Regions from separate parts of the Streptosporangium oxazolinicum genome, predicted to be linked through region 3. Evidence: riboswitches for the same ligand, from Rfam matches in the RefSeq annotation. Region 3 holds a riboswitch; each other region holds the start of a gene.
What was found. A riboswitch is a leader RNA that binds a small molecule or an ion and turns the genes downstream of it on or off. The one in region 3 is predicted to bind cobalamin.
Positions count from the first base shown of each region.

Region 1: linked by a shared signal. The riboswitch ahead of metE (5-methyltetrahydropteroyltriglutamate--homocysteine S-methyltransferase) and the one ahead of bluB (5,6-dimethylbenzimidazole synthase) in region 3 are both predicted to bind cobalamin.
Region 2: linked by a shared signal. The riboswitch ahead of ABD817_RS21170 ((2Fe-2S)-binding protein) and the one ahead of bluB (5,6-dimethylbenzimidazole synthase) in region 3 are both predicted to bind cobalamin.
Region 4: linked by a shared signal. The riboswitch ahead of ABD817_RS15535 (ribonucleoside-diphosphate reductase subunit alpha) and the one ahead of bluB (5,6-dimethylbenzimidazole synthase) in region 3 are both predicted to bind cobalamin.

Region 1 is NZ_BAABAQ010000005.1:418,517-422,550, reverse strand. Features, by position in the region: gene metE (5-methyltetrahydropteroyltriglutamate--homocysteine S-methyltransferase) at 1-1,663, opposite strand, end outside; cobalamin riboswitch at 1,774-1,985, opposite strand; gene ABD817_RS17175 (uridine kinase family protein) at 2,317-3,054, shown strand; gene ABD817_RS17170 (hypothetical protein) at 3,310-3,717, shown strand; gene ABD817_RS17165 (NsdA family TPR-like regulatory protein) at 4,004-4,034, opposite strand, start outside.
Region 2 is NZ_BAABAQ010000007.1:371,545-375,578, reverse strand. Features, by position in the region: gene ABD817_RS21190 (CobW family GTP-binding protein) at 1-163, shown strand, start outside; gene rpsR (30S ribosomal protein S18) at 160-390, shown strand; gene ABD817_RS21180 (transglutaminase domain-containing protein) at 641-1,357, shown strand; gene ABD817_RS21175 (hypothetical protein) at 1,429-1,881, shown strand; gene ABD817_RS21170 ((2Fe-2S)-binding protein) at 1,909-2,739, opposite strand; cobalamin riboswitch at 2,784-2,966, opposite strand; gene ABD817_RS21165 (L-threonylcarbamoyladenylate synthase) at 3,493-4,034, opposite strand, start outside.
Region 3 is NZ_BAABAQ010000017.1:153,235-157,268, reverse strand. Features, by position in the region: gene ABD817_RS35075 (response regulator transcription factor) at 1-54, shown strand, start outside; gene ABD817_RS35070 (poly-gamma-glutamate hydrolase family protein) at 73-852, opposite strand; gene bluB (5,6-dimethylbenzimidazole synthase) at 1,131-1,751, opposite strand; cobalamin riboswitch at 1,784-1,979, opposite strand; gene ABD817_RS35060 (prolyl oligopeptidase family serine peptidase) at 2,017-4,034, opposite strand, start outside.
Region 4 is NZ_BAABAQ010000005.1:5,943-9,976, reverse strand. Features, by position in the region: gene ABD817_RS15535 (ribonucleoside-diphosphate reductase subunit alpha) at 1-1,716, opposite strand, end outside; cobalamin riboswitch at 1,833-2,035, opposite strand; gene ABD817_RS15530 (tripartite tricarboxylate transporter substrate-binding protein) at 2,040-3,059, opposite strand; gene glmS (glutamine--fructose-6-phosphate transaminase (isomerizing)) at 3,294-4,034, opposite strand, start outside.

The DNA of each region.
Region 1 (4,034 bases), on a different contig from region 3:
GCTGGTCGTCACGGACGAAGGACCAGGCCAGCATGGTCACCGGGCCGGTCAGCATGCCCTTGACCGGCTTCTTCGTCCGCGACTGCGCGTAGGAGGCCCAGCGCACCGTCATCGGCTCGGGACGGGAGACGTCGCCGAACAGGATCGGCGGGCGGACGTAGCGGCTGCCGTACGACTGCACCCAGCCGTGTTCGGTGGCGGCGTAGCCCTCCAGCATCTCGGCGAAGTACTGGACCATGTCGTTGCGCTCGGGCTCGCCGTGCACCAGCACGTCCAGGCCGATGTCCTCCTGCAGCGCGATGACGCGGTCGATCTCGGCCTCCATCCTGCGCTCGTACCCGGCCCTGTCGATGTCGCCCGCGCGCAGGGCGGCGCGGGCCTGGCGCACCTCGCCGGTCTGCGGGAAGGAGCCGATGGTGGTGGTGGCCAGCGGCGGCAGACCCAGGTCGGCGTTCTGCACGGCGAGCCGCTCGGCGTGCGGGGCGCGCGGGGTGCCCTTGCCCAGCGCGTCCAGCCTGGCCCGCACCCGGGGGTTGAGGAACCGCTCCGTGACGTTCTCCCCCGCGATGACCTCCTCACCGTTCAGCGCCCTGCCGATCCGTACGACCTCGTCGACCTTCTGCCTGGCGAAGGCCAGCCGCTCGCGCAGCCGAGGGTCCAGCGAGGTCTCGGCGTCCAGGTCGAGCGGGACGTGCAGCAGCGAGCAGGAGGTGCTCACCACCAGCCGGTCGCTCAGCCCGAGCAGCGCGGCGCAGGTCGCCAGCGCCTTCGCGGTGTCGGTACGCCAGACGTTGCGGCCGTCGACGACCCCGGCGACGAGGGTCTTGCCGGGCAGCCCGCCGACGGCGGCCAGCGCCTCCAGGTTGCCGGGCGCCGAGACGAAGTCCAGGCCGACGGCCTCGACCGGGCCTCGGGCCAGGATCTCCAGCGCGGGCCCGATCTCACCGAAGTAGGTGGCCACCAGCATCCGGGGCCGACTGCTGAGCGCGCCCAGCCGCGCGTAGGCCCGGCGCAGCGCGGCCAGCTCCTCGTCCGTACGGTCGGCGGCCAGCACCGGCTCGTCCAGCTGCACCTCGGTCACCCCCGCCGCGGCCATCCGTTCCAGCAGCTCGGCGTAGGTCTCCAGCAGGCCGTCCAGCAGCCGCAGCGGCGCGAAGCCGGGCTCGGTGGACTTGGCCAGCAGCAGGAACGACAGCGGCCCGACCAGCACCGGCCGGGTCTCGACGCCCAGCCGCCGCGCCTCGGCGTACTCGGTGAGCGGCTTGCTCCAGTCGAGCCGGAACCGGGTGCCGGGTCCCAGCTCGGGAACCAGGTAGTGGTAGTTGGTGTCGAACCACTTGGTCATCTCCAGCGGCGCCACCCCCTCGGCGCCCCGGGCCATCGCGAAGTACGGGTCGGCGGCCCCGGCGAACCGCTCGGGCACCGCCCCCACCATCGCGATCGTGTCCAGCACGTGGTCATACAGCGAGAACGTGTTGGACGGCACCGCGTCCAGCCCCGCCTCCGACAGCTCCCGCCACGTCCGCTCCCGCAGACCCTCGGCCGTCTCCCGAAGAGCGGCGGCGTCCGTGCGCCCGGCCCAGTAATCCTCCGTCGCCCGCTTCAACTCGCGACGGCCCCCGATACGGGGATACCCCAAAACGGTCGTAGTGACCTGACTCATGGCGTCCTTCCCTCGGCTCATGCCATGCCAACCCACAGCCACACGGAAGGAACACACGGGAAAGACACCTCCCAGGCCCTCCCACGAGGCCACGGATCACCGCGCACCGGACGGCACACGGACGGCTGGCAGGTCTTCGGACTCGCGGGCACCACACTCAACCCCTACTGACCGTCGCTTCCCAGATGCCACGCACCCAGTGCCTATGACGGCGTTCGTTCCCACTCACCGCTGCGGGGCAGTCCCGGACTCCCACCGGGTTCCCTCTTACGACTCCCAGCGCCAACACGACACCGGAAGAACCAACCGCACCACGAGCATAACCCGCCCGCACCTCCGGCCGGAGCCACCGTCCGGCGCATCGAAGAAGCGGGAACCGTACTGCGGCCACCCGGAGGGTGGGAAAGGAAAGAAGGCCGCCTTCGGAAATGCCCCTGCAGAAGAAATGGGCTCGTCCCGGGTGGAGGAGACACCTCGCAGACCACCAGGGAGCCGTTCGCCGAGCGGTGGTACGCCGCGAGCTGCCCCGGGGAATGGCCGGTAGGTCTTTGAGGGTGATTTGGTGGAGATCAAGGTCGGCAGCGCATCGCGACCGCTCCTGGGATTGCGAAAGAGAGGGACGACGGGCTGGTGGTGTGTGATCGTGTGAAGTGGTGCTGCTGTACATCGTTCAGCGTGACTGGTCGACGGCAGCGGCTCGTATGCTGATCTTTGTCCTCTCTTTCGAAGACAGGTTGTCGATGCATCTGCATCCAGGCGAGACCGAGGCCGTTGGCTGGCGGGTGGTGACCGTGCTCGACGCCGTCCGGCAGCTGCGTGATGCTTCACCCGACGTCACCGGACGCCCGCGGGTGATCGCGATCGACGGCCGGGGCGGCGCCGGCAAGACGACCCTGGCCGAGCGGCTACGCAAGGGGGTGCCTAACTCCGCCATCGTGCACACCGACGACATCGCCTGGAACCACGCCTACTTCGACTGGGGCGCCGTGCTCGTCGAGAACATCCTGCACCCCCTGCACCGGGGTGAAGCGGTGAACTTCCGCCCTGATGCCTGGATCACCCACGACCGGCCCGGATCGATCACCATTCCCGCCGGTGCCGACTTCATCTGGGTCGAGGGCACCGGCATCATCCGCGAAGAGCTTGCCCCGTGGTTGGACGCCTCGGTGTGGATGCAGGGTGACCTCGACGAGCAAGAGCGCTTGTTGGTCGTCCGCGACGGCGACTCCCCCAAGCAGCTGGAGCACGTGGCGAACTGGCTGCTGGAGGAACTGCCGTTCATCTCACGAGAACAGCCGTGGGCCCGAGCCACCATGATCGTCGCTGGCCCTCCGCAGATCGACCACGACCCGGACACCGAGTTGGTCGTCGCCCCGCCGACCAGCCCTTAGGTTGGCCGGTCCACCCGCAGAACGCGGGTGAGCGGTTCGAGAGCCGCGCCTCCCGCCGGCAGCCACCAAAACCCCTCCGGTAAGGGATTTTTCCTGGCGGTGTGGCAGGTACGGGACGTGACCCCATACAGGCCGAGCCAACGCTTTCACAGCTCATCACCGTTCAACTTCCCGGCTCTTCCACGAGAAGCGGCGAAGCGCGGTTCCAGCTCCCTCTCTTGATCATCGCACGCGTGCCGCACGACCATGGAGACCATGCCGAGCACTGCGCAGGACGACCTCCACAGCACGCGACCACCATCGACGGCGAGACGGAAGCGGCGCTGGAAACTCCCGGCGGCTATCGCGGCATCATTCGTACTGTTCTTCGCGCTCATCATGACGCCTCAGTGGATTCACAACCGTCAACTCGACGGCCTTGCCAACCGTTTTCTTAGCTATCCTCTACCTCCCGAGACCAGATTCTCCGATGACGAGGTGCAGGCGTCAGTGGCGCTGCGGGGCAACAGCAACCACTGCGACTACCGCCTCAGGTTCAACCTGGGCACGAAACTGTCGCCGGACGAGGTCGCGCGTCACTACAAAGCCGCGCAGATCGGCATCGAAGGAGGCGGAATCTCCGTCGTCGTCTGGACACCTTCGGAGCCCCCACCCTTCCCCTGAGCTTCGACGACAAGCTGATCATCGTCGAGGTGCAGGACAACCTCCATGACCCGGGCTGGGATCTTCGCTGCCACTGATCATGAACGGCACCCCCTTGGCGAGCCTCGCCGTACCCGTGCTGACCACCGGGCCGCGCAAGCTCAGACGTTTCTCGGCCCGCCTGCCCCTGCCGAAGAGACCGCCCCCCTGCCGGAATGGCGCTACGCCGGAAGCGGCCACCGACACGGCAACGCATCGTGACTGCACGCACGATTACCAGAGAACGGGTAACAACATAGGCCAGTTGTCATGCGGCGAGCGGTGGGGTTTCGGGGGAA
Region 2 (4,034 bases), on a different contig from region 3:
CGTCTTCACCGGCCCCGACCTCGACCGCGACCGCATCCACCGCCTACTGGACTCCTGCCTGCTCACCGAGACCGAAACCCTGGCAGGCTCCGACATCTGGGCCACATACCCCGACCCGTTCGCCTTCGTCCTCGACCTCGACCTGAAGGAGACCTCCGCGTGAAACCCCGCCGCACCCCCCGCAAGAAGACCAATCCGCTACACGGCGTGAGCCACATCGACTACAAGGACACCACCCTGCTCCGCGCCTTCATCTCCGACCGCGGCAAAATCCGCGGACGCCGCGTCACCGGAGTCACCGTCCAGCAACAACGCCAACTGGCCACCGCGATCAAAAACGCCCGCGAAATGGCCCTGCTCCCCTACGCCTCCACCCCACGACCCCGCTGACCAGGCGAGAAAACACACCGAATGGACAACACCCCGGGAGCGAGCCGTAACGGCGTGCCGTACGAAACCCGCGACGACGACACCGCAGGGACCAGACCACGACCCGCCCCCGCGGCGTACGACCAACCCACCCTTCCCCCAAGCGAGACAGACGGACTCGACGGCCCGCACGCCGCACCCGGCGCGAAACCGCCATCCGTACGCGCTCGAACAGAACCGGACACGTCACGGACTCCGATACGGTCATGGAATGAAGCCGTCGCCTTCCCCCTCACGGCGTCGTCGCGCTGCCGTCCACCGAGAAACAAGCGGGAGAGAACCGTCGGCCACACCCATCCTCGACTGGCAGCATCCCCGGGTGCTGGAGCTGGCGACCGAAGCCCGGCGTAAAGACACCTCGACGGATCGGGATCTCCTGATCACGGCCCACCGGCTCATCACCGCGCGAATACGCCCGGTGTATGCCATGAACGACACCCAGCCGGTCTCCAGAACGCTTCTCCTGGAGCGCGGATCGTGCAGCCAGCGACTGGCGGCGCTGGAAGCGGTAGGACGGGCCCACGGAATCGCCAGCCGGGTCAGGGGATTACTGGTGAGCGGACGCTTCTGGCACCCTCGCTTTCCCCGGCTACGAGCATTGGTCCCGCGCCAGGTGGTGCTCGCCTGGCCGGAGTTCCTGCTCGACGGTGAATGGGTGACCGTCTCCGAGTTGTACGGCGAGCTGAACACGCTGCGGAGGAAGGAGGGATTCACCAACATCGGTGCTGAGACGCTCTTCGACGCGGTGGCCCGCACCGCCGTCGATTGGGACGGCATCACCGGCTCATCATGTGACCTGTCCAACTACGTGCTAGCCGACCTGGGATATTTCAGCTCCCGCGATGCCTTGTTCCGGGCGCACGGCCAGACATTGTGCACGCCGGTCCGCATCACCGCCGACCTCGTCATGGGGCGCCGGTCGGCTTGAGACGCGAGCCTCGACCACATCCCGCACGGCCCCGCCGGAAGCCAACCCCCGACCGTCCCGGAGAAGCCACCATGACCCCGCCCGAGAACATCACAACCTGGCACGACGCCCGCTACGACCTGCCCGTCAGCCGGCAACTGGAGCGCTACAACGAGCTGGCCGCCCGAAACGCGTCAGCCCGCGCCCGCGCGGAACTGATGGCCCGGGGAACCTACGACCCCACCCGGCACGGAACCGAAGACCGGCCCCCGCTCACCGTCGCCGAACACCTCGAACTGCTGGCACTGGCCGAGAGCATCGCACGCACCGTACGCCACCCCGCCAACATCCACCACGCACTGCTGGCCGGAGCCACCTGGGCCGACATCGCCCTCGCCCTCGACTCCGACGCCACCACCCTGCGGCAGGACTACCGGCAGTGGGCCGACGACCAGCACGACCTCAACCAGCACCACCCCACCCTCGGCATGACCGCCGACGAGCACACCGCCGCGATCGCCAGAACCACCCAAGACCATCCATGACCACCCGCTCACCCCGAAGGTAGCTCATCAAGACCCTCCGGGCTGCCGCAAAGCCGCAGCCCACTGCCGGTGACGGGTCCCGGAATCGACGAGAACACAGTCACCACACTTGCCGCCCCCGGGCAGACGGTAGAACAGACAGCAGGTACGCCGAACGAAGAACGGCTGCCCGGGAACGGGTTCGACCAGATCACCGCCACCCCGCAACACTCCCAGCGCGAGCAGCTCACGCCCAAGCGCGATAGCCCGAACGGCGAATCCGGGGCACCGGTCGACGACGGTCCGAACCGTTCCGGCCAGCGCGGAGGCGGCATTACCCCACAACAGCCCAGGGGCAATCCCCACGACCTCCCGTACGGACCACGCCAACGGCTCCAGCACCTCGGTCAGCACACCGCGATACAACGGTTCGGCGACCCCGGCGGGATCAAGGATCCGCCGACCGGTCGGACGCTCGGCCCGCAGCGGCAACGGCCCGCCGGACACCTCCCGCCAGTGAACAGACGCCAGGTCCAAGAGCAGATCATGCGTTACCACCGCACCGACGACAGGTGACCACAGGCGAGCGGCAAGCCCCTGAAACAGGATCGAGGCCGCCACCCTCGGCTCGTCGGTCCCCAGACGTCCGGCGACATCGATGATCCGCCGCCGCAGGAGCCCGGAATCGGCCGCCAGATCAATGAGCGGTCGCCAGCCCACCTCGATCGGACCGACCTCGAGCTCGAAGTAACCACTGATCGCGGAAACATCGGCGACCGCGGCCGACACCTCCGACGGTGATGCGGGAAGCAGCCCCGGCCAGGCGACAGAAGCCACGTCGTCGGCGCGTCCGGAGCCGGTGGGCCGGGGGCCAGGCATGGCGATCACCGTTCCTCCCTTGGGGAGATCCGCCCCAATTTCTGCGAGGAGGCGACCGCGTGAGTCTCCTGGCTCTCGGGTCAACGCTCCTCCCGGCCTTCCCACCCGTTATCCGGGCAGTGGCTTCGTCGGGATTCGCTCGCCGATCACAGTGGCGGGACCGCGCCGGATTCACACCGGCTTCCTCAGTCCGCCGTCGCCTACGCCAACCATGCTCGCACAACCACCATCAACGACAAAGCAGACCTCGGCTTCGCCGCGCCTGCGAAAACCCTGCGGAAGCCGTGACGATCGACATGACCGGCCGGGCGACCCACCGGAGCCGTGACCGGCCCTGAAGATCCCCCGCACCTCGCGCTGAGCCCCATCACCCCCGGAAGTTTGGGCTGTGAGCCCAGTCCCCTCCCGGGCCCCGTTGAATCGGCCTGGCGAACCAATGACGAAGCCACGAAGCTCACGACGGAGAGGAACCCATGCGTGTCACCAACCACACCGGGCGAACGGCACCGATCACCGGCGACGGCGTGATCGACATCGAGAAGACCGACGGTGTTGCTCGTAGGTGATGGTTTTGTGGTTTGCGTTTAAATGATCTTGAATCTGGTCGGGCGCCTTTACAATGTAGATTTATTTCGCGGCCCGGTCCGGACCGCCGATCGGCCAGATGGTCCGGACCGGGCCCTTCGCGGTGACCGCGTCCCGGGGTGGGACCCGCACGGACACGCCGACTGACTCCCGCGAGCCGCCGTGCCCCTACTCGAAGAGGGACGGGTCTCCGGTGCCCCGGCGGAGAATCTCGGGCTCGTCCTGCGAGAAGTCGACGACCGTCGTCGGGACGGCGCCGCACTCACCGGCGTCGATGACGGCGTCCACCACGTGATCGAGCCTCTCCTTGATCTCCCAGCCCTGCGTCAGGGGCTCGGCCTCGTCGGGCAGTAGCAGGGTGCTCGACACCAGCGGTTCGCCGAGCTCGGCCAGCAGCGCCTGTGTGACGACATGGTCGGGGATCCGGACACCGACCGTCTTCTTCCGGGGGTGCAGCAACCGCCGCGGCACCTCCTTGGTCGCGGGCAGGATGAAGGTGTAGCCGCCGGGGGTCGCCGCCTTGACCGAGCGGAACAGCGCATTGCTCACATGCACGAACTGCCCAAACTGGGCAAAGTCTCTACAGACCAGGGTGAAGTGATGATCACTGCCGAGGTCGCGGATCTCTCTGATCCGGTCGATGCCTTCCTTGTTTCCCAGCCGACACCCCAGCGCGTAGCCCGAGTCCGTTGGATACGCGATCAGCCCGT
Region 3 (4,034 bases):
TGGTCCGACGACCTGACCAGCCTGGGCCTGAACCGCTACCGCTCGCTCAACTGACCGCCCGCCCCGTCCGCGTCAGAGTCCGGCCAGGGCGCGATTGACCGCGGCGGTGTATCGGTAGAACGCGCCGGTGCGGTTGGCCGGGTTCTCGATCCAGGAACGGTTCAGCCTCCCGCCCGCGAAGAACCGCTCTCGCTGGCCGCTGCTGATCTCAAGCTGCACCCCCTTGCCCCTGCGGTTCTTGTTGGCGATGTTGCTCGGGCTCCTTCCCGCGATCTCGGCCGGTACGAACTTCGCGACCGTGAACCCCGCGGCGCGCAGCTCCGCGGTGACCCTGCGGATCAGCGCCACGTCGCGACCGCCGACGTAGGTCGTCGGCCTGGCGCCGGACGCGCCGTGCCAGGAGACGGTGTAGTCGACCCGCGCCACCAACTTGAGCGCCCTGGGTTCGTCGAACCGGCCGGAGGTGATGTGCAGGTCACCGTTGCCGGATTTCTTGATGCCCTCGAACGAGTAGTAGGCGAAGCCTCGGGAGCTCGCGGAGTGGCTCGCGAGCTGGGTCGTGGGTGCCTCGATGCCCCCTCCGTGGATCGCGATATGCGCCACCCTGGCCCTGGCGGGGAACCGCTGGACACGCCGATAGTCGCTTCCCTCGCTCTCGTGGGCCGCGAGCTGGGCGTACCCGTCGTACGTGTCGGACGCGACGCCGAAGGGAATCCGGCTCACCCCGGCGACCGCCGCCCCCGGTGCGGTCCGCGCCGCGCCGTGGGCGGTGGCCGGGAGGACCATGCTCGCGCCCAGCGCGATCACCCCGAGCGTCGCTGGAAGACATCGGCGAATGGAATCGCTCTTCACGATCATCTCCTCGTGAGGTCCGTCACCGCGAGCATTTCCCGGGAGGATCCGGCATTCAAGTGTCACTGACACATCGCCGTCGTTTCGATGCCGATGGACGGCGGGCCACCTTTGGGCCTCGCCGCCGGAAGCGGAAACGGGCCGCGCTCACCTGAAGGTCGGATTGGGCGGCGGGGCCGAGAGCGGGGGGTGACGGTCCGCCGTGCGGGCGCGAAGACGTCACGGCGTTCGCCGGAGACCGGCTCCGGACGACCGTCCCGACCTCGCCGGGGCGCCGGTCACCAGCGGTCGTGGTGGACGACGTCGCCCAGCGGGCGCCGGTGACGCCAGCCGTGCCGTTCGAGGTCGGGCGTGGTCTCCAGGTGGGTGACCGGGCCGAGGCACAACCAGGCGACAGGGCGGATCCCGGCCGGGATGCCGAGGAGGCCGGCGAGGAAGGGCTCGCGGTAGAACGACACCCAGCCGACGCCGAGGTCCTCGGCGGTCGCGGCCAGCCAGAGGTTCTGGATGGCCAGGCACACCGAGTACAGGCCCGCGTCGGCGATGGCGTGGCGGCCGAGGACGGCGGGGCCGCCCCGGTCCCGGTCGTAGGTGACCACGATCGACAGCGTCGACTCCAGCACACCGTCGATCTTGATTCGGGCGAATCGCCGCGCGGCGGAGGCGTCGAGGGTCGCGGCGAAGACCTCCCGCTCGCGGTGAACGTGTTCGTGGAAGGTCTCCCGGATGGCGGCGTCGCGTACCACGACGAAGTCCCAGGGCTGGGAGAGGCCGACGCTGGGCGCGGCGTGGGCCGCCGACAGGACGCGGTGCAGGACCTCGTCGGGGATGGGCGCGCCGGTGAACTGCGCGCGCACGTCGCGGCGGCGGTGGATGACGTCGTAAAGCCGGTTGTCCATGGGCAGGCTCCCGCTGTGTACATGCCCCGTGCCGGGGCTGTGAGCGCGAGGCCGGTCTTCGGACTTCCGGATCGACGCCTGGCCACCCGCCTTCCCAGTCCGTGCCGGACCAGTGGCCGCGCGTACGCGCGTGGGTGGGGACTTCCCGGTCACCGCGGCGGGCCCGTGCCGGAATCACACCGGCTTCCCGATTCTCCCCGCCGGAGCGGAGCACCTCACAACAGTTCGCCGCTCGACACGGTAGCCGATTCCCGCCGGGATCGTGTCACCGGGCCGTTCGGGTGCCGGTGTCCAGGCTGGTGTCCAGGCCGGTGTGGGCGGCGAGGAAGGCGAGCATGTCGGCGGCGAGGCCGACGGCGCGGCCCGCCGAGCGGGAGCCGTGGCCGACGCCGCCCTCGTGGCGCAGCAGGATCGGCCGCGAGCCCGACGTCGCCGCCTGCAGCGCCGCGCACATCTTGCGCGCGTGCATGGGGTCGACGCGGGAGTCACCGCCGAACGTGGTCAGCAGCGTCGCCGGGTAGTCGACGCCGTCGGTGACCCGGTGGTAGGGGGAGTAGCCCAGCAGCCAGCCCAGCTGCTCGGGGTCCTCGGCCGAACCGTACTCGGAACGCCACGCCGGGCCGAGCCCCGACCGCTCGTACCTGACCATGTCGAGCAGCGGCGCCGAGCAGACGACGGCGGCGAACAGGTCGGGGCGCTGCGTCAGCGCGGCGCCGACCAGCAGCCCGCCGTTCGACTCGCCGCACGCGCCCAGCCGCTCGGGGGTGGTCCAGCCGTCCGCGACGAGCTTCTCGGCCGCCGCCGCGAAGTCGTCGAAGACGTTCTGCTTGCGCTCCAGCATGCCGTCGCGATGCCAGTCCGCGCCCTCCTCGCCGCCGCCGCGCAACTGGGCCAGGGCGAAGACCCCGCCCGCCTCGACCCAGGGCAGGACGTAGCTGGAGTACGACGGCGTGAGCGAGAGCCCGAACCCGCCGTAGCCGTACAGGATCGTGGGCCTGGGGCCCGAACCGGGGCGGGCCAGCACGACCATCCGCACCGGGGTGCCGTCCGCGGAGGCGCAGACCACCTGGCGGACCTCAAGCTCGGGGACCTCCACGGCGCCGGGCGCGGCGCTCCACAGCGACGTCCGACCGGTGCGCGTGTCGTAGCGGTACACCCCCGCGGGCGTGACGCTGTCGGTGTAGGTGAACCAGACCTCGTGGCCGCCCTCGGGGCGGGTGGTCATCCCTCCCGCCGAACCGAGGCCGGGCAGCGGCACCGGGCCGCGCCGCCTCCCGGTCGTCAGGTCGTGGACGCCGATCTCGCTGACCGCGTGCCGGGTCCGGCTCACGAGCAGCGCCTGCCCGGCGATCGCGAACTCCCCGATCACCGCCTCGGGGTCCTCGCCGACCAGGTCGATCCAGTGCTCGGGGCCCGGCCGCGCCGGGTCGGCCACGCACAGCCGTCCCCGTGGCGCGTCCAGGGTGGTGAGCAGGTACAGGCGCCCGTCGCGGCCGACCGCGGGCACCGTCATCGCGCCCGCCGCCCGCTGGACCACCCGCAGGTCGGGGCGCTCGGGGGAGGAGGACGACAGGTCGGCCAGCCAGAGGTCGTTGCCGTCGCCCGCCATCGCCGAGACCGTGAGCCAGCGCCCGTTGTAACTGATCCCCAGGCCGTACGAGCGCTCCTCACCCATGATCACGGCGTCGTCCTCGGCGGGGGTGCCGAGCCGGTGCAGGCGGACCTGGCGGGAGCGGACGTAGAAGAACGCCTTCCCGTCGGGCAGCCACGCCACGGGCGCGTACCGGCAGCGGTCGATCGGGCCGTCCACCACCCGGCGGGTGACGACGTCCATGACCCGCAGTTCCGACCGCTCGTCCCCGCTCCTGGACAGCTGGTACGCCACCAGCCCGCCGTCCAGGTCGGGCTGCCAGTGGTCGAGCGTGGTCAGCCCGCTCGGGTCGAGCTCCATCGGGTCGATCAGCGTCTCCTCCACCCCGTCGGGACCGGTGCGGTAGAGGACGGCGTGCTCCTGCCGGGCCGTACGGCGCAGGAAGAACCGGCTCCCGCCGCGCCACATCGGCGTGCCGACCGTTCCGGCCCCGGTCAGCGCGGCCACCCGCGAGTGCCACCGGTGGCGGCCCGGCAGCGCGCCCGCGTGTTCGCGCCACAGCTCCCCCTGGGCGTCCGTCCAGCTCCGCGTCTCCGGGCTGTCCGGATCCTCCAGCCACCGGTACGGGTCGGGAACCGCGTGACCGTGGAGGTGGTCGACGACGGGGTGCCGTTCGGCGGGAGGGTAGATCA
Region 4 (4,034 bases), on a different contig from region 3:
CCGCTCCCTGAGCTCCGCCCACTCCGCCGACCCCGCCGCCCCGTAGTGGTCGGGGTGCAGCACCCCGGCGGCGGCCCTCGTCTCCTCGTACGAGGGATGGCGGCCCCGCTCCACGGCCAGGTCGGAGGAGGTCCGGTAGGCGGCGAGCGCGATCTCCTCGGAGATCCTGGTGGACAGCTCCAGGGCGCGCGGCGAGTCGAACGGCAGCCGCAGCGTGAACAGCACGTCGGCCAGGCCCATCACGCCGAGCCCGATCGGGCGCCACCTGCGGTTGGCGGCCTCCGCCTCGGGGGTCGGGTAGAAGCCCAGGTCGATGGTGCGGTCGAGGAAGCGCACGGCGGTGCGGACGGTCGCGCGCAGCCGTGCCCAGTCGACCCCGTCCCCGGCCTCCGCCGACAGATGGGCGGCGAGGTTGATCGAGCCGAGGTTGCAGACGGCGGTCTCCGCGTCGCCGGTGACCTCCAGGATCTCGGTGCAGAGGTTGGACAGGTGGATGACGTTCTCCGGCCTGGCCGTCTGGTTGGAGGTCCGGTTCGCCGCGTCCTTGAAGGTCATCCAGCCGTTGCCGGTCTGGGCGAGCGTGCGCATCATCCGCCCGTACAGGGTGCGGGCCGGGATCTGCCGGGTGAAGCGGCCCTCGGCCTCGGCGGCCCGGTAGGCGTCGTCGAACGCGGCGCCGTACAGGTCGGTGAGGTGCGGGACCTCCTTGGGGTCGAACAGCGACCAGACGCCGTCGGCCTCGACCCGGCGCATGAACTCGTCGGGGATCCAGTTGGCCAGGTTCAGGTTGTGCGTGCGGCGGGCCTCCTCGCCGGTGTTGTCGCGCAGTTCCAGGAACTCCTCGACGTCGGCGTGCCAGGGCTCCAGGTAGACGCAGGCCGCGCCCTTGCGGCGGCCTCCCTGGTTGACCGCGGCGACGCTGGAGTCGAGCGTGCGCAGCCAGGGCACGATGCCGTTGGAGTGGCCGTTGGTGCCCCGGATCAGCGAGCCCCGCGAGCGGACCCTGGTCCAGGCGATCCCGATGCCCCCCGCGTACTTCGACAGCCGCGCGACCTGCCCGTAGCGCTCGTAGATGGACTCCAGTTCGTCGCGGGGCGAGTCGAGCAGGAAGCACGAGGAGAGCTGGGGCCTGCGGGAGCCGGAGTTGAACAGCGTGGGCGAGCTGGGCAGGTAGGACAGGGTGGCCATCAGCGCGTACAGCTCGGCGGCCTCCTCGACGGTCTCGGACAGGCCGCAGGCCACCCGGAGGAAGAAGTGCTGCGGGCGCTCCAGGACCTTGCGGGTTCGCGGGTGGCGCAGCAGGTAGCGGTCGTAGACGGTACGCAGCCCGAAGTACTCGAACCTGGCGTCGGCCTCCGGGTCGACGAGCGCGTCCAGGACCCCGGCGTGGGCGGCCACGAACTCCGCGAGCCCGTCCTGGATCAGCCCCGCCTCGTGGGTCGCGGCGACGGACTCGGAGAAGCGGCGGACGCCGTGCTCGGCGGCCTCGTCGGCGATCAGCTCGGCCAGCATCGCGGCGGCGACCCTGGAGTTCTCCGGATCGGTGATCACCCGGGCGGCCGCCTCGTCGATGGCCAGCCTGCGATCGTCCGCCGCGCTCCCGGTGTTTCCGGTGCTCCCGGTGCCCATCGTGGCCGCCGCCGCGTTCCCGGTGTTCCCGGTGTTCCCGGTGGTTCCGGCGCTCCCCGTGGTGGTCTCCGCCAATGCCTGTGTCACGTAGTGCCCCTCGCTCGCTCGAACTTCCCCGTACGGCTCCGCCGGAGGGGCACGCGTCCGCGAGCGATCCCGGGCACGCCGGATCGCCTCGTTCCGCGGGCCCTCCCACGAGGCCCTGGACAGTCACGTCACCGGCAGGTCTTCGGACTCACGGGCGCACCGCACATGCCTACCGGCCGTCGCTTCCCAGGCATGGTTCGCCCAGTGCTTGACTGACGGCTTTCGTTCCCGTTCACCGCTGCGGGGCAGTCACCGGAATCTCACCGGGTTCCCTCTTGCCTCGCCCCTCGCGGGGCGAACCAGCAACGAGCAGGATCCTACATCTAGGGGCGTCTGACGCAACTACCCCAACAGGTTGTGTCGGAGGACTTCAACAGCCCGAGCTCGTGGAGGACACCGCGGGTGCGTGCCGTCTCGGTGAAGAGCCACTGGCGAAACTCGTCGCCACTGAGATAGACCCGGCTCCAGCCGTGGGCAGCGCACAGGGAACGCCAGCGCGGCGCGGCGTCGATCCTGTCACACAGGTCGATCGCGGCGTCCCGGTCCCCCGGACTCATGTCCTTGGGGCCCAGCAGGCCGCACCAGTCGCTGTACTCCAGCCGGACGTCGACCTCCATGAGCGTCGGCGCGTCGATCCCGTCGATCCGGCCGCCGGAGGAGACCACCAGGGGCCGCAGACGGCCCGCCCTGATTTCAGGCCGCAGGGCGCGCGCCGATCCCAGCAGGGCCGCCACCCGGCCGACCTGGAGCGCCTCGGCGGCATCCTCGGGGGCGAGGTATCCGGCGTACTCCAGCAGCCGGGTGTCCACCCCGAGGCACTTGCCGATCATCCCGTAGAGCACGTGGTCGGAGCCGCCCTCCGCCCCGCCGCCGACCGTCAGCCCCGCCGGGTTCCCGCGCAGCCGCGCGGCGAAGTCCTCGAAGGTACGCAGGCGGGAGTCGGAGGGGACGACCAGGACCGCCCAGTCGCCGACCAGGCGGGCGATGGGGGTGGCGGCGTTCACCACGGCGGTGGTGTTGGCGATCTCCGCGGCGGCCACCATCGGCATCGCGGTGACGAGCAGCCTGCCTTCGCGCGCGAAGGGGCCGTGGAAGGCGCCGAACGCGTCGCGCGGGGCGGAGCCCAGGGCACCCCGCCGCTCGACGGCCATGGCGGTACGCGCCAGTCCCGACTGGACCAGGACGGTCGCCAGCCTGCCCGCGATCCCGTCCCAGCCGTGGCCGTCGGCGGTCGGTTCGAGGATGAACAGGCGCTTCACCGCCGGACCGGCACCGCCGCCCGCGTCACACCCCGCGGCGACCAGGACCCCCGCCGCCAGTGCGAAAAACCCCCTGCGGCGCATAAGCGCCCCTTCCCCCAGGAAACCCTCACACCAAAGGTTACTTCTTACTCACTTTCTGTGACGAAGCGGGGGTATGTGGAAATGTCGCCCGCACTCGGACATGAGTCATCGGACCGCGCGGGAGCCCGAAGAGCCCCCCGGTGCCCACAGCGCCCCCGGCAGGCCGGAGCGAGGCCGGGGCACCGGGGGCGCGGGGGCGAGAGGCAGGGGCTGAGGGTCAGGAGCTGCGGGGCCTCACTCCACCGTGACGCTCTTGGCCAGGTTCCTGGGCTTGTCGACGTCCCGTTCCAGCGCCACGGCGGCGTGGTAGGCGAAGAGCTGGAGCGGGATCGAGAGCAGGATCGGGTCCAGCTCGGTCTCGTTCTTGGGCACCACGACGCAGTCGTCGGCCAGCTTGGGGTCCGTCGTGCGGTGGCCCACCATGAGCACCCGGCCACCCCGGGCACGGATCTCGCCCAGCGTGGTGAGATTCTTGTCCAGCAGCTCGTCGTCGGGGACGATCGCCACCGTCGGCATGTCCGGGCCGATCAGCGCCAGCGGCCCGTGCTTGAGCTCGCTCGCCGGGTACGCCTCGGCGTGCACGTACGAGATCTCCTTGAGCTTCTGCGCGCCCTCGCGGGCCACCGGATAGCCCCTGACCCGGCCCACGAACATCATGCTCGGCGACTCGGCGTACTTGCCCGCCAGCTCCCTGATCTGCGGCTCCAGCGCCAGGATCTCCTTGATCTGGTCCGGCAGCCTGCGCAGGCCGTCGCAGATCCTGCGGCCGTCGGCGGGAGACAGGTCACGCACCCGGCCCAGGTGCAGCGCGAGCAGCGCGAAGGCCACGGCGGTCGAGGTGAACGCCTTGGTGCTCGCCACCGAGACCTCGGGGCCCGCGTGCAGGTAGACGCCGCCGTCGCACTCGCGGGCGATCGCGCTGCCCACGGTGTTGACGATGCCGAGCACCCTGCCGCCCTTGCGCTTGAGCTCCTG